DNA from 3 places in the Solibacillus sp. FSL K6-4121 genome. Region 1 is predicted to be linked to each of the others. Evidence: riboswitches for the same ligand, from Rfam matches in the RefSeq annotation. Region 1 holds a riboswitch; each other region holds the start of a gene.

Region 1 (8,241 bases):
AAACAGCAAGTGAAGTGGCTAAACTAGATGTACAAGGTATCAAAATCCATCTGCTCCATCTTTTAAAAGGGACACCTCTTGTGAAACAATACGAAAAAGGTATGCTGGAGTTTATGGAAAAAGATGCATATGTTCAGCTTGTAGCAGATCAGCTTGAAATTCTTCCACCTGAAATGATTGTCCACCGTATAACAGGCGATGGTCCGATTGATTTAATGATTGGTCCAATGTGGTCTGTAAACAAATGGGAAGTACTTAATGGAATCGATGCAGAGTTGGAAAGACGTGGCTCGTATCAAGGAAAGTACTATAAGGCGGAAATTGCAAAATGATATTAGAACGTGTTATTCAATATGCTCAAACTTTATTGAAAAAATCGGTCTCAGAAGGTGAAATTGCCGTAGACGCAACAGCAGGTAATGGACATGACACACTTTTTTTAGCAAACCTTGTAGGGGACAATGGCTATGTGTATGCGTTTGATGTGCAAAAGGAAGCGGTTGATGCCACACTACACCGTCTACTCGACAACGCACTTGAGCACCGGGCAATTGTGTTAAAGGACGGGCATGAAAATGTAGCCAAATATATAAATAAACCTGTTGCTGCAGCCATCTTTAATCTAGGCTACCTGCCTGGCAGTAATCATGAAATTATTACCCGGCCTAATACAACAATTCAGGCAATCGAAAGTCTTCTAACATTATTGAAAATTGGTGGAGTTATTGTATTAGTTGTATATTATGGACATGAAGGCGGCAAAGATGAACGTAACGAAGTAATTGAATTTGTCAGTAATTTACCTCAAAAGCATGTACATGTTTTGCGCTATGAATTTATGAATCAAAAAAATGACCCACCATTTATTATAGCATTGGAAAAAGTAAAAGAATTTCCGAAAGAGGGCTAAGTTTTCTTAGCTCTTTTTTATCTAGTAATGAGGTGAATATTATGCGTTTATGGCACACCGAGCTCATCCCATTTATCCCGAAAAGCCAATTACTTGCCCAATGGCGGGAATTAAATAGTATCTTCGCTAAGGAAGATAACCATATATTAATTAATTATGTATATGATTACCCGAAAGAGGATTTGTTTATTTACACACAAATTGTACTGAAAGAAATGCAGGCACGTAATATTACAGTTCGTACTATTGATAAAATGGAGCGCTATTTTGCAGGGGTTACAGTTTCCCAGCACTACACACCTTTCAAAAACCATCATAACGATGAATATTTAACAATCTGTTATTACAATTTATATGAAAAATATATACGTGGACAAAAGGATTTTTCAGCAGAACAATTTGATGCATTACAACTTTATTTTTGCGCGAAAAAAAGAGAGTACAAATAATCATTTGTTCACTTAATAAGTTTTTCACATATAAAAAGAAGCAACCTATTAGGCTGCTCCTTTTTTCTATTTATCTTCCTTCTTATATGTCTCCCAGAAATCTGCATTTTTAATACCGAGTTTTATTGGATCAAACACCGGGTCTTTTCCTTCTTTTTTCTGTTGCTCATAGTCTTTTAAAGCAATGAGCGCAGGTTTCATGATGAATAATAGCATGATGACGTTAATCCAAACTGTTAATCCTAGCCCTACGTCACCGAATGCCCAAGCTAAATCCGATGTTTTTACAGTGCCGTAGAATGCAGAACCCAATAATATAAACTTCATCAGGAATATCCCTATTCTTCTAGCATTACCATTTAGCATATACGAAACATTTGTTTCCGCAATGTAGTAGTATGCCATTAATGTAGTGAAGGCGAAGAAGAATAATGAAATTGCCACAAACCCAGAACCAAAGTTATTTAAAGATGGGAACGCGTCATTTACCGCTGCTTGGGTAAAGCCTGAATACGTAATCGTCTCATCCATTTTTGCTTCGATTAATGGACCATCTTGGCTACCATCATGTACGTTGTATGTACCCATGAATAAAATCATCAATGCTGTTGCAGAACATACTAATAGTGTATCAATATATACTGATGCAGCTTGAACTAGACCTTGTTTTACAGGATGTGATACTTCAGCTGCGGCTGCAGGATGTGCACCTGTACCTTGACCAGCTTCGTTTGAGTAGATTGCTCGTTTTACACCCCAGAAAATCGCACTCCCGATCATCCCGCCAAATACAGCATCTGTTGCAAAGGCACTACGGAAGATTAAAGCAAATACATCTGGCACAGCTGTAATATTCATAATAATAATAATACCCGCTACCAATAAATAAGCTAATGCCATAAATGGTACTAAAATTTGCGCAGCATTTGCAATACGCTTAACACCACCAAAAATAATAACCGCTAATAAAAGAATTGTAACTAAACCAGTAACCCAAGGCTCAATTCCAAAAGCATTGTCTACTGCTCCAGCAATCGCATTTGCCTGAACACCTGGCATTAAAAATGCCACAGAGGCAATCATCGCAATTGCAAAAATAACACCTAAGGCACGAATACCTGTTGTCTTTTCAATATAGAATGCTGGACCACCGCGGTATTGGCCATCTTTCTTTTCTTTGTAGATTTGTGCTAATGTCGATTCCATATATGCTGTTGATGCTCCAATAAATGCAGTAACCCACATCCAGAACACCGCACCAGGACCACCGAACGCGATTGCTGTAGCAGTACCAACGATATTACCTGTACCAACACGGCCCGACAAAGCAATGGACAATGCCTGGAACGAAGATACACCTGCTTCTGACTTCTCTCCTTTAAACATTAACTTGAACATGTCTCCAATTAATCGGACTTGTGCAAATTTTGTCAGGATTGAAAAGAACAAGCCTACAATTAAAATACCGTAAATCATTACTGGACCCCATAGAATATTATTGGCCCATCCTACAAAATCATTAATAAAATCCATATTTTACCCCCTTGTTGAACTATTGTATTAATTAGAAATTTAGTATATTACAAATATTCTAAAATTTCGATATATTTTTTACTGAAATTTTTAAAAAAACCTAACAAAAGTCGAATTTTGTTAGGTTTTTCATTATTCTACTATATAACCAAGGTCTCTTAAGACATTATTAATAAAATCAATTGTGTATCGGAAAACATCCTCACGTTCCACTTCAAAAAACAAACTATGCAGGCATCCATTCCATTGTTTATAGTGGAATTCTGAAAGAGTTTGTTCCATCAGCCACCTTTTAGAAGTACTAATATCCGTTATTTTATCATTTTCCCCGGTCATTAGTAACAGTGGAATATCAGGGAATTTATTTTCAGGATCACGGATTGTTCGCGTCATATGTTGCCAATCCCGATACCATTTAACAGTCACCATACTATTTAACGGTAACTGCTCCTTTAACTCCATTAATACATCCGTATTACGTGTGAAATATTGTATACTCAATTCATGTTTTAATTTCACATTCGATGTTATTGCACTAAAGCTTGATAATGCATTGGATAATTTTCCCGGTGCTAATTTAAAATGAAGCCACGGCGATGTTAAGACAACACCCGCGCATTCTATTTTATTTTTCTGAAGTACGTATGTTGCTATAGATGCACCTAATCCATTGCCTACAATAAATAGAGGCAAATTATATTCTAGGGCAACTTTTAATAACACTTTTGTATAATTATAGTATTCTTCAAAATTCTCATCATGATATCTTGCATATTTTCCTTGCTCACCATGCCCAGGTAAATCCCCCATTACTACATGAAAGCGAGCACTTCTGAATTTTTCGATTAACCATGCGTACCACCGATGCTGTTCATATGCACTATGAAGAATAACGACTACGGCTTTTGGCTGCTGCTCTGTTTCCCATTTCCACATGGTCAATCCTCCTTACTTAAAACAGTCTGCTATAATTTATTATATAAAGTTAAGAGATGTTAATTGAAAATTAATAGTGATTTGATACGATTACATTAGCTCTTATACATTCTATAAAAGAAATGAGGAATTGAACATGATATACCCTTATAAAGATAAATCACCAACTATTCACCCAACTGCCTACATTGCTGATTATGCAACAATAACAGGCGATGTGACAATAGGGGAAAATACTTCCATTTGGTTTAATACAGTCATACGCGGCGATGTGAATAAAACAATCATTGGAGATCGTGTTAGTATTCAGGATTTAAGTTGTCTTCACCAAAGCCCTGCAGCTCCACTCATTATTGAAGATGAAGTTACAGTAGGTCATCAAGTAACATTACATAGCTGTACAATAAGAAAACGCGCTTTAATCGGCATGGGTTCCATCATTTTGGATGGTGCAGAAATAGGCGAAGGAGCATTTATTGGTGCAGGTAGTCTCGTACCACCTGGAAAAGTAATTCCTCCCAATTCACTTGCTATGGGGCGCCCAGCAAAAGTTGTACGTGAAGTAAATGCAGAGGACCGGGCAGATATGGATCGCATAATTAATGAATACGTAGCGAAGGGACAATATTATAAATCATTGCAGAAGTAACATTCCGCTATCAATCCAATTACTTACAATATAAAGGAAGGAAGTATTATTTTTCATTATAATAGAAAAGGAGCCGTCCATTTAAATGAACGCTCCTTCTTTCTTTAAATTCCGGCTTTTTCTTTAAGTTCTGCCGCTTTATCTGTATTTTCCCATGGTACATTGATGTCAGTACGACCGAAGTGTCCATATGCTGCTGTTTGTTTATAGATTGGACGGCGTAAATCCAACATTTTAATAATTCCTGCTGGGCGTAAATCAAATAGCTCTCGAACCCATTCTACGATTTTGGAAGATTCTACTTTACCAGTTCCGAATGTATCTACCGCAATTGATACTGGTTGTGCAACACCGATTGCATAAGCCAATTGAACTTCAGCACGATCCGCTAAGCCTGCAGCAACGATGTTTTTTGCGACATAACGAGCTGCATATGCTGCTGAACGGTCCACTTTCGTTGCATCCTTACCAGAGAATGCACCACCACCGTGACGTGCGTAACCACCGTACGTATCTACGATAATTTTACGACCTGTTAGACCAGCATCTCCTTTTGGACCACCAATTACGAATCGACCTGTTGGATTAATGAAATATTTAGTTGCTTCATCTAATAACTCAGAAGGAACTACTGGTTTAATAACATGTTCTTTAATATCCGTTTGAATTTGCTCCAATGTCGCTTCTTCATCATGCTGTGTTGAAATAACGATTGTATCCACACGAACAGGCTCATTGTTTTCATCGTATTCGATTGTTACTTGTGTTTTACCATCCGGACGTAAATATTCTAATTCCCCTGATTTACGCACTTCTGTTAAACGACGAGCTAATTTATGAGCTAAAGAAATAGGCATCGGCATAAGTTCCGGTGTTTCATTACATGCGTAGCCGAACATTAAACCTTGGTCTCCAGCACCGATTGCTTCTAATTGATCTTCTGTCATAGAACCTTCACGCGCTTCTAAAGCCTGATCTACACCTTGTGCAATATCCGGTGATTGTTCACCAACTGCAACAAGTACCGCTAAGTTCTCTGCGTCAAAACCATATTTTCCGCGCGTATAGCCAATCTCTGCTACCGTATCACGGATAATACCTTTCATATCTACATAAGTAGAAGTTGTAATTTCACCAGATACTAATACTAAGCCTGTTGTTACCGTAGTTTCACAAGCTACACGTGCATTTGGATCTGCTGCTAAAATTGCGTCTAAAATGGCATCCGAAATTTGATCGCAAATTTTATCTGGATGTCCTTCCGTTACACTTTCTGATGTAAACAGTCGACGATTTTTCATGTCATTTCCTCCTAATTCACTTTGGCAATTGTTTTTATTGATACGGTACTCATTACCCATGTCCGTTATATTGCGTCTTACACCGTGGCATAGTAGCATTATTAACGTCAAGCTTTATTTGCTTTAACACGAGGGTCTGAAAGGCTGTAACTATATAATTTTCGCTCAATACGAAATTGTAAATTCAAATAAAAAAATCCTTTCACTCATAACCGTGTTCATCACACGTGAGGAAAGGATATTACGTTTCGTTACCTTTCACTCTTATCGTTCAAGGGAAATTTTGCCCTTGCATCAGGTTGGCACCAACACGTATAAAATATACGCAGGTTGCCGGGTTTCATAGGGCCTGCCCCTCCACCAGCTCGGGATAAGAGTATCCGTTCAATTACACATCCTACATAAAAAAATAAGTGCTGTCAATAAATTTTGTCTGATTTTAAACAGTTAAAAATTCCACAAAAAAATAATTCATAATTAGTATAGATTATATCCTTCAATGTGTTATACTATTTTTGAATTAATAACAACTCCCCTACTATAAGGGAATACTATAAAAAAGGATGGTATTTAATAGATGAATTCGGTAGAAATTGCTAACGAGCTGAAAGAACTTTTAAACGGGGAAAACATCAAAACTCAATTATCTGTTCCACAATTAGTTGAAAAAGCTACATCACGTGGAGAAGCAATGTTAACTGTTGATGGCGCATTACGTGCTGAAACAGGTAAATATACTGGTCGATCACCTAAAGATAAATATATCGTTGAAGAGGAAAACTCTAAAGATAAAATTGATTGGGGTAAAGTTAACCGTCCTATCTCTTCAGAAGTATTTGATAAGCTTTATGTCAAAGTTGTAAACTACCTAAAAGAACGCGATGAATTATTTGTATTCAACGGTTTTGCGGGTGCTGACAAAGACTCTCAATTATCGATTAAAGTAATTAACGAATATGCTTGGCATAACCTATTCTGTCATCAATTATTCATCCGTCCTACAGCAGAAGAATTAGCTGCACATGTTGCTGACTTTACAATTGTTTCTGCTCCAAACTTTAAAGCAGATCCTGAAGTAGATGGAACTGGTTCGGAAACATTTATTATAACATCAATTGAAAAGAAAATCATCTTAATCGGTGGTACTGAATATGCTGGCGAAATGAAAAAATCAATTTTCGGGATTATGAACTATTTATTGCCTGAACAAGGTATTTTCCCAATGCACTGCTCAGCTAACGTTGGCGAAAAAGGCGACGTTGCCCTGTTCTTCGGTTTATCAGGTACTGGTAAAACAACTTTATCAGCGGATTGCGACCGCAAATTAATCGGGGATGATGAACACGGTTGGTCTGATAATGGTGTTTTCAACATTGAGGGTGGATGCTATGCAAAAACAATTAACCTCTCTGCTGAAAATGAGCCGGAAATTTACAATGCAATCCGCTTCGGTTCTGTATTGGAAAATGTAGCGGTTGATTCAGAATCACGCATTTGTGACTACGACGATGGATCTTTAACAGAAAATACTCGTGTTGCATACCCAATCGATTATATTGATAACATCGTATTACCATCAGTAGCAGGTCACCCAAACACAATTGTCTTCTTAACAGCGGACGCGTTTGGCGTACTACCTCCTATTTCAAAATTAACGAAGGAGCAAGCGATGTACCACTTCTTAAGTGGCTTCACTTCAAAATTAGCAGGTACAGAGCGTGGTGTTACTGAGCCAGAGCCAGTGTTCTCTACATGCTTCGGTTCACCATTCCTTCCACTTCCTGCAACAGTCTATGCAGATCAATTAGGTAAGAAAATTGACGAGCATGGTTCACAAGTGTTCTTAGTGAACACGGGTTGGACAGGAGGAGAATACGGTGTAGGTAGTCGTATGAAACTTGCTTATACTCGTACAATGGTACGCGCTGCCATTAACGGTGAATTAGACAATGTTGAAACGACACAAGATGGAGTATTTGGTTTAAATATTCCTGTAGCTATTGAAGGAGTACCTTCTAGCGTATTAAATCCACGTGCTGCATGGGCTGATACTGCTGCATACGATAAAAAGGCTACTGAACTTGCAGAGCTATTTAAAAACAACTTCACAAAATTCGCTGATGTTGATGAAGCTATCGTGAAAAAAGGCGGTCCATTAGTATAAATTACTAATGTTTAGCTCGACATATTGTTTGACGATATAGTCTGCACTAATACTACGACGTCAAACTTAAAAATATATCATAGTAAAAGGGATGTAGCGTATTTCCACGCTACATCCCTTTTTTGGATTTACTGTTGTTTCATCCAGTCATTAATTTTTTTTACTGTTTCTCTATTCAGATTTGGCGGGTAATGATGTTTCAGCCTAGATGAATACCATGTCTCAACTTGTTTACCTTTATCTTTCAAATAACGCTCCAATTGATAGGCATGTTCAATATTAACATGTTGATCTTCTGC
Region 2 (8,241 bases), on a different contig from region 1:
CAAAACCGTATCACCTTTTTGGAAAAGACTCCCCGCAATCCAAACCATCATAACAGCTCCATATAAACCTAAAATAATTTTCACATAAAGCGGTGTTGTTGCCTTATTCGTAGAACGGAAGGCAAAAATATAAAAAATATGCCCCGTTAGGAAAAAGCTCAGCCCGATGATGAACCATTGCAATGTATAATCACCAATCGCGCAGAAGATTAAACCAATTAGTATAAGCCAATAATAACGTGATTTAACAGGAACTTTTGTTAAATAGGCGAGCGCAATTAATAAAATCATTGGCAACAATTTAAATACCATCTTCAACGAACTATCAATCGTCTGAAAAAGAAAAACATAATATAGACCAAGACCAAAGAACAAAATAATTAGTATTTTACGTGCCATCCATTTACCTCCTGAAATAATATTAAAAAGGGCAGAACAAGTAGAAATTTCTATAATGATCATAATTAAGCTCTACACTCGTATTATAGTATATAAAACTATTTATTGAATATTTTACCAAACAAAAATATAATATTTAGCTTTTTTATTCGTCTAATGGATTTTTCCTAATGTTTATGAATCTTTTTTTTAGCTTATTCGTAAAGAGTACAGAGAGAGGTGAGTAATATGGGACAGTTATTGCTAATAACGGCAATTGGTTCACTTTTAATAACATTACTTTTAGTACCGCTAACAAAAAAAGTTAAAAATGATGAACTATCAACAAAAACATTTTCCATACTAGGGATCACAACATTTGTTTTAAGTTTTATTTCAGTGTTTTTAACGGTTTATATATCTAAAATTGATCTAAGCTGGACAATATTTTTATATGTATTACCCGTAGTGGCGATTGCAGGCGCAATATTTGCAGTCGGTGTTGAACAAAAAATAAAATCAGCCATCGTGCTTGTTGGAATCATCGGAATAGGTTATTTAGTAAGCGCACCTTTTTTTAACGCTGATGAGAAATTTGAATCTGCTCAAATGAAAGAGCAAACTGAAATTTCGCCGTTTGATGAGACGAAAACACCGGCAAGTGTACCACCGCAATTCGTTAGAAACAAAATGAAAAAAGCATTTGGTCAAGTACCAAACACAAGCTACTATGAATTAGGAAGCTTACAAATTCAAAAAGTAAATGATAAGTATGTGTATATCGCACCTGTAGAATTTTCCGGTGTATTTAAATGGTTCAATGGAAAAACGACACCAGGTTATTTCACAATGAGTGCGACAGATTCTAGTGATAATCCGAAATTTATTAAATCGGAAATGAGCTATGTTCCATCGGCATACTTCAATAAAAATCTGGAACGCCACATTCGATTAAATTATCCAACGTTGATTTTTTACGGTGATCCACAATTGGAAATCGACGAAGATGGTCATCCTTATTACATTCGATCATTCGGGGAATTTATTTCTGCGCGTAACGGCTTTGACGTAAAAGGTATTGTACTTGTCGATGCAAAAACAGGTCAATCTGAAAGGATTGCAACAGCAGACGTTCCGGAATTTATCGATGGCGCAGTATCTCCAGAGACAGTAAGCTTGCAGAACAGTTACTACGGAAACTATGTGCACGGTTTTTGGAATAGTCTCGTCGGTAAAAAGGATGTAAAATTACCGAGTGATGAAGGTACTGAAGCAAATGTAAGCCCAATCTTTATGGAAGATGGAGAAATGTATTATTTCACTGATTTCACTAGCCCTAAAGAGGGTGTTGATTCAATGCTTGGCTATGCATTGACGCATGCAAGTACAGGTGAAGCAACTTATTATACAGGGAATTTGGAAGAGTCCTACATGGATTCGCGAGGGGCTCTTGATATAATTGAGAAAAAATTCATCGAAAAAGAATGGAACGGTGAAATGCCGATTCTTTATAACTTTTATGGTGAAGCAAGCTGGCTATCGGCTGTTTTAGATGCAAATGGCTTTTTACAAAACTATTTCATCGTTTCCGCGGCTAATCCGGAAATTTCAGCATTCGGTACAACGCCTAATGAAGCGTTAAGATTATATAAAACAGCACTCAACAGAGGCGGAAGTACGGTGGATGGCTCTTCGAATGCCGAGGAAGCACAGTTGGCATCAGAAGTTGTCCGTGTTTATAAAGAACGTGTAGGGGATTTCACAATTGTGACGTTCTTAACGACAACTGGGGAAAACTTCATTGTAAGTTCAGAAACAGCACCTTTTGCAATCTACTTGCAGGAAGGCGATAAAGTAGTGCTGACATATTCAAAAACAGGGGAAGATTTCCAACCTGTAAAAGCACTGCAGATTGTAGGACTATAATAAAAATAAAGGAGCATGCCGTAATTTCGGCATCGCTCCTTTATTTTTAGGTGAACTTGTTTTTTGAAAACCTACTATTTCTAATACTCTTGAATAAACTGCATCATTTTTTTATAGCGTTCTTCAATATGATTATCTGAATAAAGTGTAATTGAAAGGAATTTATCGTGTTGTTCTTTTAAAATTGCACGCTCTTTCGCAAATTTCTCTGCTTGTTCGCGTTCGAGAATGTAATGTAAGTGGAAAATTTGCAATAGCGCCACTTCCGGATCTTCCAAATTGCAAACAAACTTAATCTGCCAAATATGTGTATAGGAAATATATTGATTGACATAAGCAGTGATTGCTTCATATTTTTCTTTATTAATATGTGATGCAATATGATTGTGGACATCTCTTAGTGCAGTGTTAATATCGATTATTTGCAACAAATGTTTGCGCACTGTTTTTAAATGTTGACGTTCCAAGGATTTTGCTACAAAACTAGGGGTCATTTTAATTCCTCCCTTTTACTACTGCTGTAACAATATTTTAACAAAACATAATAAAAAAATCTTAGGTATTAAAGATCGAATTAACTACAGCAATAAAATTAATTACCATTATTCTTATATAGAAAGAACTAACATCAAAAATTCCTCTAGTATAATAGGATCCAGTGATAACGTTGGGGAAAAATAAAAAGGGGCTGGGACAAAAGTAGAAATTTCTTTGTATAAGGGAAATATTCTTATTAAGGAATTGATATTATATGAATTGATTGGAGTGAAGGGGCGACTCCTGGGGGAACAGCAAAATTTATTTTGCGACGAGTAACCGCAGGAGCACCGACGACTGAGACTACAGGCTCAGGCCGTGCCCCCGGAAAGCGTCCCCGTAACGGAAATCAATTCTGGCAGAAGCAGAAAAACATCTATTTTTTCTTTGAAAAAATAGATGTTTTTCATTTTATCCCAGCCTCTTTAGATATTCCTTTATTTCCAGTTAAATCCTTTAGAAGCTAGGAAATCTTTCATATGAGGCCGCTTTTGTTCGATTAAAAAGTCTGCCATTTGCTTTGTCCATGTAGCCATTTTTTGATTAGAAGAACGGCTCGCATAGTAGCTTTCCATCGTTGCATCGTATTCATCTAGAAGAGCGTCATACTTTTCAACGTTGTAGCTGTTTTCATGCAACACGGCATCTACTGGTAAACGCGGTTTTGTTTCGTTTCGTTTTGTAGGTGTCCCGATTGTCATAGCGAATAGCGGAAATACATTTTCCGGCAAGTTGAACAGATCGCTGATTTCCTTTGGATTTGTACGTGCACCGCCAATATAGCAAATACCATAGCCCATTGCTTCTGCTGCCACAACGAAGTTTTGAGCAAATAGTGAAACGTCTGCAACACCTACAAGCACGTTTTCTGCTGAGTCTGTGACAATGTTAACATCATGCTTTTGGCCAGCCGCTTGTAATCGCTTGAAGTCTACGCAAAATAAAAATGAGGCGCCAGCTGTTTGGAATTGGAATTCGTTTTTGGATAGCTCACCTAGTTTTGCTTTCTTTTCATCATCCGTTACCCATATAACACTATATGCTTGGACAAAGTGCGAGCTTGCTGCCATTTGAGCAGTCTCAATTAAATCAATGACTGTATCTTTTGAAATTACTTCACCTGTATATTTACGAACAGATGAGTGACTACGTAACAATTCTCTCGTTTCCACATGAACATCTCCCTTTGTATGTAATAGAAAAAGCTTAAAGGAATGATCCTTTAAGCTTATTCTAGTCAATTTTTTACTTGAAGTCGATTATAATAGTCCAATCCATTTCCAGTACGTTGCACTTAGAAGAAGTATTAAAATATAACCAACGATTGTTAGCGGAATACCTGACTTCAAAAAATCCTTTGTTGTAAATGCGCCTGTACCGTAAGCAAGCATGTTTTGCGGTGCGCTTACTGGTAATAGGAATCCGAAGCAAATAACAAATTGCTGGATTAGTACAAAACCAATTTGATTTTCTAAAGGCATCGGTAAACTAATGGCCAATGCGATAAATACGGGAATCAAGGCAGAAGCCAAGCTTGTCGCAGATGCAAAACCTAAATGAATGACAATATTGAAAACAGTAACTAATGCTATGGTAGCTATAATAGGCATCGTCTCTAAGCCAAGTGAGCCGAAAATCGTATTAGACAGCCAGGCTGCACCTTTTGTACCCAAAAGAGTCGTTCCAAGTGAAATACCGACTGCAAAAACAATCAATGTACCCCAGTCAATACGGCTAGAAGCTTCTTTCCAATTAAATACTCCAATTTTAGGTGTCAATAAAAAGGCAATAGCTAAAATGGTAATCGTTGTCGTATCAAATGGATGCAATTTTCCTTCTGTTGACCAGAAGAATAATAGTAGAACAGAAGTGATGATTAAAGTAATTTCTTTGCGTTTTAAAGGACCAAGATCTTGCAATTGCTTACGGATAATTTCTTTTCCGCCAGCTATATTATCCGTTTCGGGTTTGATTAATTTAATCATAACAAAGAATAATACGAAGGACATGATGACTGAAAACGGCGCGGCATACATAAACCACTTGCCCCAAGAAATATCGACTCCAAATTCAGAGTTAATAAAACCAAGTGCTACTAAGTTTTGCGCTGCAGCAGTTTTAATCCCCACATTCCAAATTGAAACAGCTTGGGTAGCGGTAATAACTAACAACGCTGCAAGTCTACTTTCTTTAGATAATCCAAAGGCCGCAACAACCCCTAATAGAATAGGGACAACTGCACCAGCACGAGCAGTCGCGCTTGGTACAACAAAAGCTAATACAATTGCTACTAAAATAGCCCCTACTACTAATGCTTTCGTTTTTGTTCCAACTAATGATAAAACCCACAGTGCAATACGCTTATGAAGGTTCGTTATTTGCATGGCAGCTGCTAAAAATAATGCAGCCCCGACTAACGCAACCGAGGAACTACTAAATCCACCTAACGCTAATTTTAACGCTTCTTTAGTGCCCATTTGTACGGAAGGATCTTCCATACTCGGAGCCAAACCTAATAAAACAGCGATGGCAGCTAATATCATTGCAGAACTAACCGGATAGGCTACCGCTTCGGTTACCCATAATATAACGGCAAATGCTAAAATAGCTAATGCTCGTTGTCCAACAACGGGAAGATCTCCACCACTATTTGGAAGTAAAACAATGGTAATGAGTGCTGCAAACGCTAAAACTATCCATAATGGTTTTAAATTTCGTTTACTTGTCGCTTCTGTTGCCATACTTAACGCCTCACTTCGTTTAAAGTTTTAGTTAAATAATAAATTAATAAGACAAAATATACCCATTCTTCTAAAAGTAAAATATATTCTTTATTTCCAATTGCAAGGGAAATCCCTTAACAATTATGATTATAGCACTTCCAAAAAATGATACATGTTAATATTTGGTGAATAAATATATTGAGAAAAATTTTGTTTTAAGCAGAAATTGTATAGAATAGTATAATAATTTTAGTGTGGGAAGATAAAATATTTTTATGAATTAATTTAAAATCAGAAAATTTTAATTTTTCGGTTGACTTATAGAATTACTCTGCTTTATACTGAGAATCAACGATGGAACATAAATCACATATCTCTTATCAAGAGCGGCGGAGGGAATAGGCCCTGAGATGCCCGGCAACCAGTAAGTGATGAACTGACTAAGGTGCTAAATCCTACAAAATGGACAATCATTTTGAAAGATAAGAGGAGGCAAACTTGCTCATGCGCAACCCTCTTCTTAACTGAAGAGGGTTTTTTTCATTTAAAAAATCCTCCTCAAAAACACCGATTTCACCATCGAATAATTTTAGGAGGTTATTAGAGTGACGAATTTAAGACCAGAAACTTTATTATTGCACGGGGGGCAAAAGCCAGATCCTGTAACGGGGGCGATTGCAGTTCCTGTATATCGTACAACTGCCTATGCATTCAATGACACTGCTCATGCGCAACGTCTATTTGCATTACAGGAAACTGGCAATATTTATTCTCGTATTATGAATCCTACAGTGGGGGCATTTGAAGAACGGGTTGCTTTACTTGAGGGGGGCACAGCTGCAGTAGGGCTTTCATCTGGCGCAGCAGCAGTGGCATTCTCCATTTTAAATGTAGCCGGTGCAGGAGATGAAATTGTTGCTGCTGGTTCTCTGTACGGAGGAACATACAATTTATTCGCAACTACATTGCCTCGCTACGGCATTACAGTAAAATTTGTGGATGAATCAGATCCTGCAAACTTCCAAGCGGCGATTACTGATAAAACGAAGGCGATCTTCGCTGAAATAATCGGAAATCCAAGCTTGAAAGTTCTCGATATTGAAGCGGTAGCAAACATCGCTCATGACAATGGTCTTCCGTTATTAATCGACAGCACATTTGCTTCCCCATATGGAAGTAATCCGATTGAATTCGGCGCGGATGTTGTCATTCATTCTGCAACAAAATGGATTGGCGGTCATGGAACGACGATCGGCGGGATTGTCGTTGATGCCGGGAAGTTTGACTGGACGCAAGGAAGACATCCAGGATTTACGGAACCGGATGCTTCTTATCATGGTCTACGCTATGGAATTGACACAGCAGGCGCTGCATTTGCGACAAAGCTTCGTGTTCAACTATTGCGTGATTTTGGTCCAACATTATCTGCTGACGCGGCATTTAATTTCCTGCAAGGACTTGAAACGCTTCATTTGCGTATTGTCCGTCACAATGAAAACACACAAAAAGTTGCCGAGTATTTAAGAAACCACCCATTTGTGGAATACGTAAATTACAACGGCTTTGAAGATTTTGAGACACATGATTTGGCGAAAAAATATTTGAAAAACGGCTTCGGATCAATCATTACGTTCGGCATTAAAGGAGGACGTGAAGCAGGTCGCCAAGTAATTGATAACGTGGAATTATTCTCGCATGTAGCTAATGTTGGAGATGCCCGTTCATTGATTATCCATCCTGCGAGCACAACGCACCAACAGTTATCTGCTGAAGAATTAAAAACTGCCGGCGTATCGGAAGAGCTCATTCGCTTATCGATTGGTTTAGAGGCAGCAGAAGATATTATCGCGGATTTAGAACAGGCATTAGCGAAAGTTGCGGCTGAAGTAGGCGCAGAAACAAACGCATAAAACTTTAAAAAAGGCTTAGCTTTTCCCATTCGAGAAGCTAAGCAATTTTTAGAAAATTAATTCCTACTAATTGTATAAGTTTTATTGACAAAATTAATACCTAGTAATACAATTGGAATAATAAAACTACCAACCAAAATATTTGAAATAATGTTGCAGCATTATTGAAAGAAAAGGAGTTGTTCAACATGGGGAAAGTATACAGTGCACAAAATGTAGCAGCCTATATTATTTATGAATTAAACGAAGTAAAGGAATATATAAACGCTTGTGCAATTCAGCAAATTTTAGCGGATGTAAATGTCATGTGGCAAAAGGTTTTTGGGCATAGTGCTTTCTCGGAACAAACTCACAATCTGGAAACAACAGGCTATGTCATAAAGGAAGTTGCTGAGGAGTATAACGTTCATGGAAGTGCGCATATTTTAACTCCAGCACGCGAATGGTTTTTAAAATATGGTGAGTTCCAATTAGTGCAACGCCCATATGCGGTGCCAAACTACTCCGTGAAAGAAGAACTTGTTATGACAAAAATTTTAAATGCGCATCGTTTACGCGTATATAATTCTGTAAATGTAGCAGTATAAAATAACTTTAAACACTAGCCGGAGAATTTCTGCTAGTGTTTTTGTTTACCCGATTTAGCTATTAAACAATAGAATTTAAATGAAATTTGACCGTTTACAGTAAACAAATGTCCTTCTAGGAGAGATTCTCCTTGTTTTCATGTATTATATAGGATAGAATTTCTTTAAGATAAATTATTT
Region 3 (8,241 bases), 1.0 Mb from region 1:
TGCTGGCTACAAACGAGCTGGAGCAAATGAAGTTTGAAACACAGCGCCAAAATCGAGAAAGATTAGAGCTTCAGCACAGTAAAAAAGCAGAAGAACTTGCGGTACTGGATGAACAGATTGCACTTGGCACTACGACTGTTGAAGACATGACGGCACGCTTTAAAGAAATCAACAGTGAAGGCGTGCAACTCGAAAAACGCCGTACAGAGCTTGAACAATTAACGAAGCTAAATCCAGAACAAGCTATTGTAGCAGTAAACGAAAAAATTGAGCATTTCACAGCGCAAATTGCAACATTACAAGTGAAAATCGATTTACTACCCGTGACAGCCGAGCTTCAAAACGAGTGGTACGGGTTACTGGAAAATGCGAATGCGCACGATTTAGATGAAATCAGAAAATTATATGTGAAGCATGCAAATGTCATTGGTACAACATGTGTAGCGTCGGCAAATAAAGAGTTTATGGACAACTATCCAACATTTGATGTTGTCATAATTGACGAAGTATCAAAGGCGACACCACCCGAACTACTATTACCGATGTTAAAAGGTGCAAAAATCATTTTAGTAGGAGATCACCACCAATTGCCACCACTTGTAGGAGATGCAACATTTGAAGAAACGTTGGAGCAAGTAGTAAAAGAAAGTACGACGTTTGAGGAAAAACGAGAACTAGAAAAACTACTGGAAGAATCGTTATTCGAACGCCTTTACAATAACTTACCTAACCAAAATAAAACGATGCTTGCGCTGCAATATCGTATGCATAAAAATATTATGTCAACTATCACGCCGTTTTATGAAAATGAACAGGAAAGTCTGCAATGTGGTTTGGAAGATTCGGATGCTGTACGCGATCACTTCCTGCAAACTTCTAAAATTACGCGCGACAACCATTTAATGTGGCTGGATATTCCGAATGAAAAGCCGTATTTTGAACAGCGTGTAAAAGAAGGTTCAAGCTTATTCAATGTAGCAGAGCTTGATCAGATTAAACAACAATTAATGGAAATGAATGAAGCGACTGCAAAAGCAAAAGCGGAAGGGTTAATCCCGCAAGATGCTCTAAAATCTGTTGGAGTCATTTCGTTTTACGCGGAGCAAGTAAGACGCATAAACCGTCTTATCGAACAGGAACTTAGCTTACCGCATCTGCACATCCGTACAGGCTCGGTCGATAAGTTCCAGGGCATGGAGATGGACGTTATTATCGTCAGTATGGTGCGTAACCATGATCATGAGCGCGGAGAAATTGGGTTTGCCAAAGATTATCGCCGTCTAAATGTTGCATTATCCCGCGCACGTGAACTGCTTATTATGATCGGCAGCACCGATATGTTTACAAAACGTCCAAAACATGCGAAAACACGCGATATGTATTCCCATGTATTAAATACAGTAAAAGAGCAAAGCGGCTATTTTGCAATGTAAGGAAAGGTGTATACAGTGGATTTAAACAGCATAACCGGACAATTACAAAAAGAACTTAACGAAAATCCGAACATCGAAATTCAAAAGCAGATGCAATACGCCATTCCAATTCACACGTTGGAAGTGCATTATCATCCTGTTATGCGGAATGCGATGGATATTTTAATGAAGATGATGCTCATTTCATTCCAGAAGGCGAAGCTGAAAAATGTCGAGCTTTTAGCGGAAATTTTATTAGTTGAACCGTTATTTATCCATGATTTAACGAATAAAATGTTACGAATGGGCATGATTGAAAAAGAAAATGAAGTGTTCACACTTACGGCAAAAGGAATGGCGCAGCTTGAATCGGGTATTTTTGAAGAAGAGCTTGAGCAAACAAGTCATTTTGTACAATACAGTCCAATTCATGAACAGCTACTGGAAGGGGACCTAGAGGAGTTCGCTGATTTAGAGGAATTTCCTGAACCGTTTCCGACGATTGAAGACGAGGAAATTGAAGCGATTGAAGAATCGATGCTGATAGAATTTATTCAGCGGCAGTTAAGCGAACAACCATTGGCTGAACAGGAAGCCCCAACTTTTATTACAAAAGTTATATCGACCGAATCGATTCAAATTAACGATATTCCGGTTCTATGTTTCTCACTAATGGATAAAAAGGAAAATCGCCATTTTATGCGTGTATATAATACATTAACAGGTGCATGGGATGAAAGACTTGAAACGATTTTATTCAATTATGAGAAAGAGCATCTAAAGCCTGAGTAAATATATATATATATATATATATATATATATATATATTGAAAACCCAGTAATATCAAGGGTTTGAGCCGCTTTATAAGATGCTGAGTATTTTACAATTTATTTATTTTAATACACTTCTTATTATCTATGATTTTAGATAATGAGAGGTGTATTTTTTGTTGTTAAATTCGCATTTGAATCTTTTAAAGCGGATAGAAAATTTTACTTGCATCAGTTTTTCATGAAATAGCGCGGTTGTGATATCTGTATGCACTTGAGAGTAATCAAGAATTGATTTATTGAGTCATTAATTATATATCTAAATTTATTACAGCCGTTTATAATGACGTAGCACACTTTTTATTGTTTTTTTTTGTGTTTGAGGTATGCTATTATCGTTTGGTAAATTTTGCCGACTCGATAATAAGGAGGGCTAAAGTTGAAAGGCGTTTTTGATATACTAGCGGGGGTTTTGGGGGAAGATAATGACAATGGATAACTATGAACTAAGAGAAAAGGTATTAAGAGAGTTGCATGATGGCTTTAGATCTTTCTGGTGTTCTACGAGATGTCAATTAATGGAAGTTTCCTATGACCAAGCTTTTAAAATCATAGGTATTAAGTATTCTTGGGATAAAAAACTAGTTGAAGAGATGAGAGTGTTATTGTCGCAAATTGTACGAAACTTAGAATTTGACTTAGAAATTATGCATTGGGGAGACCCTATACGAAACTACGATGAAAAAGAAATTCTAGAAAGCATAGGTAAGGTTGGTAGTTATAAAGAATTTATAGAAGGACTTGAAAGAGTCCTTCGTGAAGGACTTATAAATGACTTTAACGAAGGCTGGGATTTAGAAGAACAGTTGATGGCTGTAGCCAAAGAGTATCTAACCAACTATTCAAGAAGATTGGATTATAAAGTGAAAAAGATATTTGAAGAAACAGGCAAACTTGAAGATATTAGTCGCATAGTGAACAGTTTTGAAAAAGTTCTTGAAGAGAACTATAAGAGATTTATCAGTAAACAATTAAAGGTTGATTCACCTTATTTCATATATGAGGGAAACGGACAGAAAGAATGCTGAAGAAAGTTTATTACTAACTATTTAAAACAGATAGAACGAGTAGGATGAAGCAAAGTCAGGAGACCTGCCCACTATAGCTATTAAGAGTAAAGTGTGTTGTGCTTGTTCCCTGTTCCTTATCCCCTAGAAGATAAGCCCACTTTTGTTGGTGGAGATGCTTATAACTATATTTATTAATGGAACCCACACAACTACAAATTACAATATTGAAATTGAGAAACTTCAAATGAGTGTTGTTTTTTATCGTCGAAAATACAATACGCTTCTTTTTTTTAAGAAGTATGATTTATTATGGAAATTACATAGATTTCATAAGAAGTTAAATAATTTATAAATAAAAGTACCCCTAATTAAATATAATTAAATTATTGATGTATAAGTGTAGTCATGACAGTATTTGTTTTATATATTTTTTTGAATTATTGCAAAACTTACGCTACCGTGTTACACTAGTGTCAATTTAATAGTCTTATCAAGAGAAGCGGAGGGAACTTGGCCCGTAGATGCTTCAGCAACCTCTAGTATAACTAGAAAGGTGCTACTTCCAGCAAGGCAATGTCCTTGGCAGATAAGAACGGGTATATTAACCTCTCATTTCTGTTGTGCTGGAATGAGGGGTTTTTTGTTTTTTCAGCAAGTATGAAAGTACTTGCTCCAATAATCAAACCCCTGCGGCTATTATGATTTACTTGAAAGGAAAGAAGCTTGAAATAGCTTTCGTTATGAAACTAAGATTATTTAGAAAGATTAGAGGGGGACAGTGTAATGCCGATTAATATTCCGAAACATTTACCGGCCGGTGAGCTGCTGAGAAAAGAGAAAATTTTCGTTATGGAGGAAGACCGGGCGAAAACTCAGCAAATTCGACCTTTGAATATTTTAGTGTTCAATTTAATGCCGGAAAAGGAAAAAACCGAGCTCCAATTATTGCGTTTACTCGGGAATACACCACTACAGGTAGATGTGACATTTTTAAATACCGCTACATATGAATCAAAAAACGTTTCCAAATCACATTTAGATACGTTCTATCAAACATTCGATGAAATTAAACACCGCCGTTATGATGGTCTGATCATCACAGGTGCACCGGTAGAGAAAATGCAATTTGAAGATGTGGGCTATTGGAAGGAAATTACCGATGTAATGGATTGGGCCGATCAAAATGTTACATCAATCATGTATATATGTTGGGGAGCACAAGCTGCACTGTATCATCATTTCGGCATCGGGAAATTTGAGCTGCCTAAAAAATGCTCCGGCGTCTATTCACATGTGATTACCGATTTAACGGTCGATTTAGTACGAGGCTTCAGTGATGAATATGTTGCGCCTCATTCACGTCATACATCTGTCTCGATTGACGAAGTCCGTGCGCACCCAGATTTGCGTCTGCTCAGCTATTCGGACGATGCGGGGGTATTTATCGTTCAATCAAAAAACAATAAGCACATCATGATTACAGGCCATTTAGAGTATGATGCGACGACTCTATCGGACGAATATTTCCGAGATATCGAAAAGGATCCGGAAAATACGGAAGTTCCAATTAATTACTTCCCAAATAATGACCCACAAAATGCACCAAAAAATGTATGGCGTGCCCATTCACATCTATTGTTCTACAACTGGTTAAACTATTACGTATACCAAGAAACACCTTATGAATGGCACTTTGTTGAGGAAAATATCGAATATCATATTTAAAAAAATGGCTAGGAAAGAAATAAAAAATTGATTGGAATGGAGGGCGACTCCAGCGGGAAAAGCACGACGCCTGAGACTACAGGCTCAGGCCGTGCCCGCGGAAAGCGTCCCGGAATGGAAATCAATTTTTAGGTTATAGCTCAGCCGCTCACTTCTATTTCACTGCAATCCATGCACGTTCTTGTTGTATTTGCAAACTTACTTCACGGCCAAAAAAGTCACTTAGCAATTGTTCATTCAATATGACTTCGCGAGTATCTGCAGCTACGCTTTTACCATCCTTCATTAACAGTACATGGCTAAAACAAGGTAAAATTTCTTCTACATGATGCGTTACATAAATAAGTGTAGGGCAGTGATTGCCTTGTGCTATTTGCTCAATCTTTTGCAGTAAGTTTTCCCGCTCTATAAGATCGAGTCCGCCACATGGTTCATCCAATATTAATATTTCTGGTTCTGCCATTAAAGCACGTGCAATTTGTACACGTTGTCGTTCACCTTGCGATAAATGCTCAAAAGATTTATTCGCCAAATGATCGCAATGAAACTGTCTCATAAAGGATAGTGCCTGCTCAATTTCCGCATCGGACACGTCATTAAATAGACGGAGCGCACCAAACTTTCCGCTAAGCACAATTTCAATTGCATTATCCTGCCAGTTGAAGCTGTCAATCATTGCATTGCTTACCCAGCCGATGCGTGTTCGGAGGGTAGGGATATATGTATTGCCGAAAGTTTCACCTAGTACTTGCACTTTACCATTGTTCGGCCAAATATAGCCGTTGATTACTTTTAACAAGGTTGTTTTTCCTGAACCGTTCAAGCCTAAAATGGCCCAATGCTGTCCTTTTTGTACATGCCAGTCTAAATTATTCAAAATTACTTTTTCATTGCGGTAAAGATGGACATTTTCGATTTTTATCATAAAAAACACCTCCAATTACTACTATGCTTGATTTATTCAAATTCTGAAAGTGTTTTTTGAATATTGTCACAATTGTTGATAAAAAAAGAAAGCAAACCTAATAAGTTCGCTTTCATCACAATTTAAATTACGGCGCTTTCTACACCTGCTGCGCGGTAAAATAGCTTTTCATTCCATTTTAAAGCCCACTGAACAACTGGCCCTAAGCCGAATGCCATTATTACTGTTCCTACGCCAACAGGACCACCTAATAGGAAGCCTATAACAGCAACTGATACTTCCATTGTCGTACGTGCACGGTTCACGCTCCAGCCTAAACGACGGACTAATAAAAGCATTAAGGTATCGCGTGGTCCGACACCGAGGTTAGCCACCATATACATCCCACAACCGATACCTAGTAATACAATTCCCACGACAAACGATAAAGTTTGTTCCAAAAGGTTGTGAGCATGAGGCAACACATATAAAAAGATATCAATAAAAATACCTGTTAAAAACATATCTAAATAGGTACCTATTTTCGGTAATCTTTTTGATAACATCGAGTCAATCGCTAAAATAAGTAACCCGATAATGATGGACCAAGCCCCGATTGTTAAGCCGAGATTTTTATAAAGTCCTATATGGAGCACGTCCCATGAACCTACTCCGATTGTTTGTCCTTTAATCGTTAAGGCAATCCCTAATGACAAAACGATAATACCTGCGATAAAAAATAGGCAGCGCCAATAAAATCCTTGTTTCACGTTCAATTGTAATCCCTCTTCTTGTAGTCAATATCATCTTTACACATTATAGCGATTACAAGGATGAAAAACGGATTTACAATAAATTTAAAATATTATTACTTTTTAATGCTATTTTTCATAGGAATAGCGTAACTCGTCCATTGACTCGTCGACGTCTACAATTAGATTGTGGTGATTAAAAAACCATTCATCTGACTTTTCAATAAAGAAGTGTACATTCTCTATAACAGTTTCAATCCCTATTTCATGTGGCTCCTCACGTGTCATTCCTAATGAAAAGCCTTCATGGAAGGGAGATGAGCCGCCATAGCGTGCATAAAAACGAATATAGTCCCCATGTTCTATTTCCATTTCTTCTTTAAACCATTCGACTGCTTTTTCTGTTAATTTAATTTCCATACAATTCACCTCTATTGTCATTATGCAGGAAATGAAAAGAACTTACAAAACCCGCGCCTGCTTAAATAAAACAAAAAAGGCTGAAAGTTTATACTTTCAGCCTGGATGTTAAAAACCTTTAATTTTTGGTTCAGTTCCATTTTTTATGCGTATAATATTCTCTCGGTGACGATAAAAGATAAAGGAAGCTAAAATTGCTACTAAAATAAAGAGCGCATATTCACCTGTAACAATCCAATTAATTGTTACATAGATGATCGCCACTGTAGAAGCAATCATTGACGTTAAGCTCACCATTTTTGTCATTTTTAATGAAATGATAAATACAGTTAGTAAAACAAAGAATAATGGCAAATTATAACCTAAAATGATACCTGCACTTGTAGCTACGGCTTTACCACCACGGAAGCTCGCAAATACTGGGAACATATGTCCCGCTGCTGCAACGATACCAAGAATAAGTGGATGAACAGTGCTATCACTGAAAACAGCTAACAGCGGCAATAAAACGGCTGCTGTACCTTTTAAAATATCAATTAGCAGGACAGCAATTCCAGGTTTCTTCCCTAGAACTCTAAATGTATTCGTAGTGCCTAAATTTCCGCTGCCTTGCTTTCGGATATCTGTTTTATAAAAAATTTTCCCTATCCATAATGCAGAAGGGATGGAACCGATTAAATAAGCACAAATAATTATTAAAGCGTTGATCAAGAAGTTGTGCTCCTTTCAAATGTCAGAATTATTAGTTGGTACTAATAGTATGTTATGAATATTCTACAATGTTTTTTAATAGAAGGAAAGAGGTATTATTTTTTCGTAATATTACGAAGTAAACAGGAAAAAAGTTACATTTGTACATCAACTATTAAAGGATAGGCTTTTAAACGGCGGTTTTTGATGATACAATTAGTCTTTGCAAAGCCTAAAAAAGTACGCTCAAACATTGACATCATGCATATTTGAAAGTACGATTAGGTAGTAAATAGAACGTTTGTTTGTATTTTTTGGAGGGGATTGCATTTGGTTAAAAATCAATCAGGCATGTCTTATAATGAAGATGCCATTCAAGTATTAGAAGGTTTAGAAGCCGTACGTAAAAGACCAGGGATGTATATTGGTTCTACAGATAGTCGAGGTCTTCACCACTTAGTGTATGAAATTGTAGATAACGCAGTGGATGAAGCGCT

The links. Region 1 has a riboswitch for S-adenosylmethionine ahead of metK (methionine adenosyltransferase). Riboswitches for the same ligand answer to the same signal wherever they lie in the genome.
Region 2: another riboswitch for S-adenosylmethionine. It lies ahead of MHH95_RS06040 (O-acetylhomoserine aminocarboxypropyltransferase/cysteine synthase family protein); the one in region 1 lies ahead of metK (methionine adenosyltransferase).
Region 3: another riboswitch for S-adenosylmethionine. It lies ahead of metA (homoserine O-acetyltransferase MetA); the one in region 1 lies ahead of metK (methionine adenosyltransferase).

Annotation. Positions count from the first base shown of each region.
Region 1 covers NZ_JBBOCS010000002.1:1,703,001-1,711,241, forward strand. Annotated here, with positions in the region: gene MHH95_RS18230 (TIGR01212 family radical SAM protein) at 1-332, shown strand, start outside; gene MHH95_RS18235 (tRNA (mnm(5)s(2)U34)-methyltransferase) at 329-910, shown strand; gene MHH95_RS18240 (pyrimidine dimer DNA glycosylase/endonuclease V) at 952-1,359, shown strand; gene MHH95_RS18245 (alanine/glycine:cation symporter family protein) at 1,426-2,892, opposite strand; gene MHH95_RS18250 (alpha/beta hydrolase) at 3,025-3,828, opposite strand; gene MHH95_RS18255 (gamma carbonic anhydrase) at 3,965-4,477, shown strand; gene metK (methionine adenosyltransferase) at 4,582-5,778, opposite strand; SAM riboswitch class I at 6,040-6,155, opposite strand; gene pckA (phosphoenolpyruvate carboxykinase (ATP)) at 6,356-7,942, shown strand; gene MHH95_RS18270 (alpha/beta hydrolase family protein) at 8,071-8,241, opposite strand, start outside.
Region 2 covers NZ_JBBOCS010000001.1:1,182,952-1,191,192, forward strand. Annotated here, with positions in the region: gene MHH95_RS06015 (lysoplasmalogenase) at 1-399, opposite strand, end outside; gene MHH95_RS06020 (hypothetical protein) at 628-2,304, shown strand; gene MHH95_RS06025 (hypothetical protein) at 2,385-2,798, opposite strand; gene nfsA (oxygen-insensitive NADPH nitroreductase) at 3,279-4,013, opposite strand; gene MHH95_RS06035 (DASS family sodium-coupled anion symporter) at 4,101-5,582, opposite strand; SAM riboswitch class I at 5,939-6,053, shown strand; gene MHH95_RS06040 (O-acetylhomoserine aminocarboxypropyltransferase/cysteine synthase family protein) at 6,170-7,474, shown strand; gene MHH95_RS06045 (hypothetical protein) at 7,663-8,061, shown strand.
Region 3 covers NZ_JBBOCS010000002.1:674,453-682,693, forward strand. Annotated here, with positions in the region: gene MHH95_RS12765 (AAA domain-containing protein) at 1-1,433, shown strand, start outside; gene MHH95_RS12770 (nucleoside-diphosphate sugar epimerase) at 1,449-2,204, shown strand; gene MHH95_RS12775 (hypothetical protein) at 2,669-3,271, shown strand; SAM riboswitch class I at 3,738-3,846, shown strand; gene metA (homoserine O-acetyltransferase MetA) at 4,037-4,978, shown strand; gene MHH95_RS12785 (ABC transporter ATP-binding protein) at 5,133-5,903, opposite strand; gene MHH95_RS12790 (YczE/YyaS/YitT family protein) at 6,026-6,652, opposite strand; gene MHH95_RS12795 (HesB/YadR/YfhF family protein) at 6,764-7,054, opposite strand; gene plsY (glycerol-3-phosphate 1-O-acyltransferase PlsY) at 7,163-7,765, opposite strand; gene parE (DNA topoisomerase IV subunit B) at 8,096-8,241, shown strand, end outside.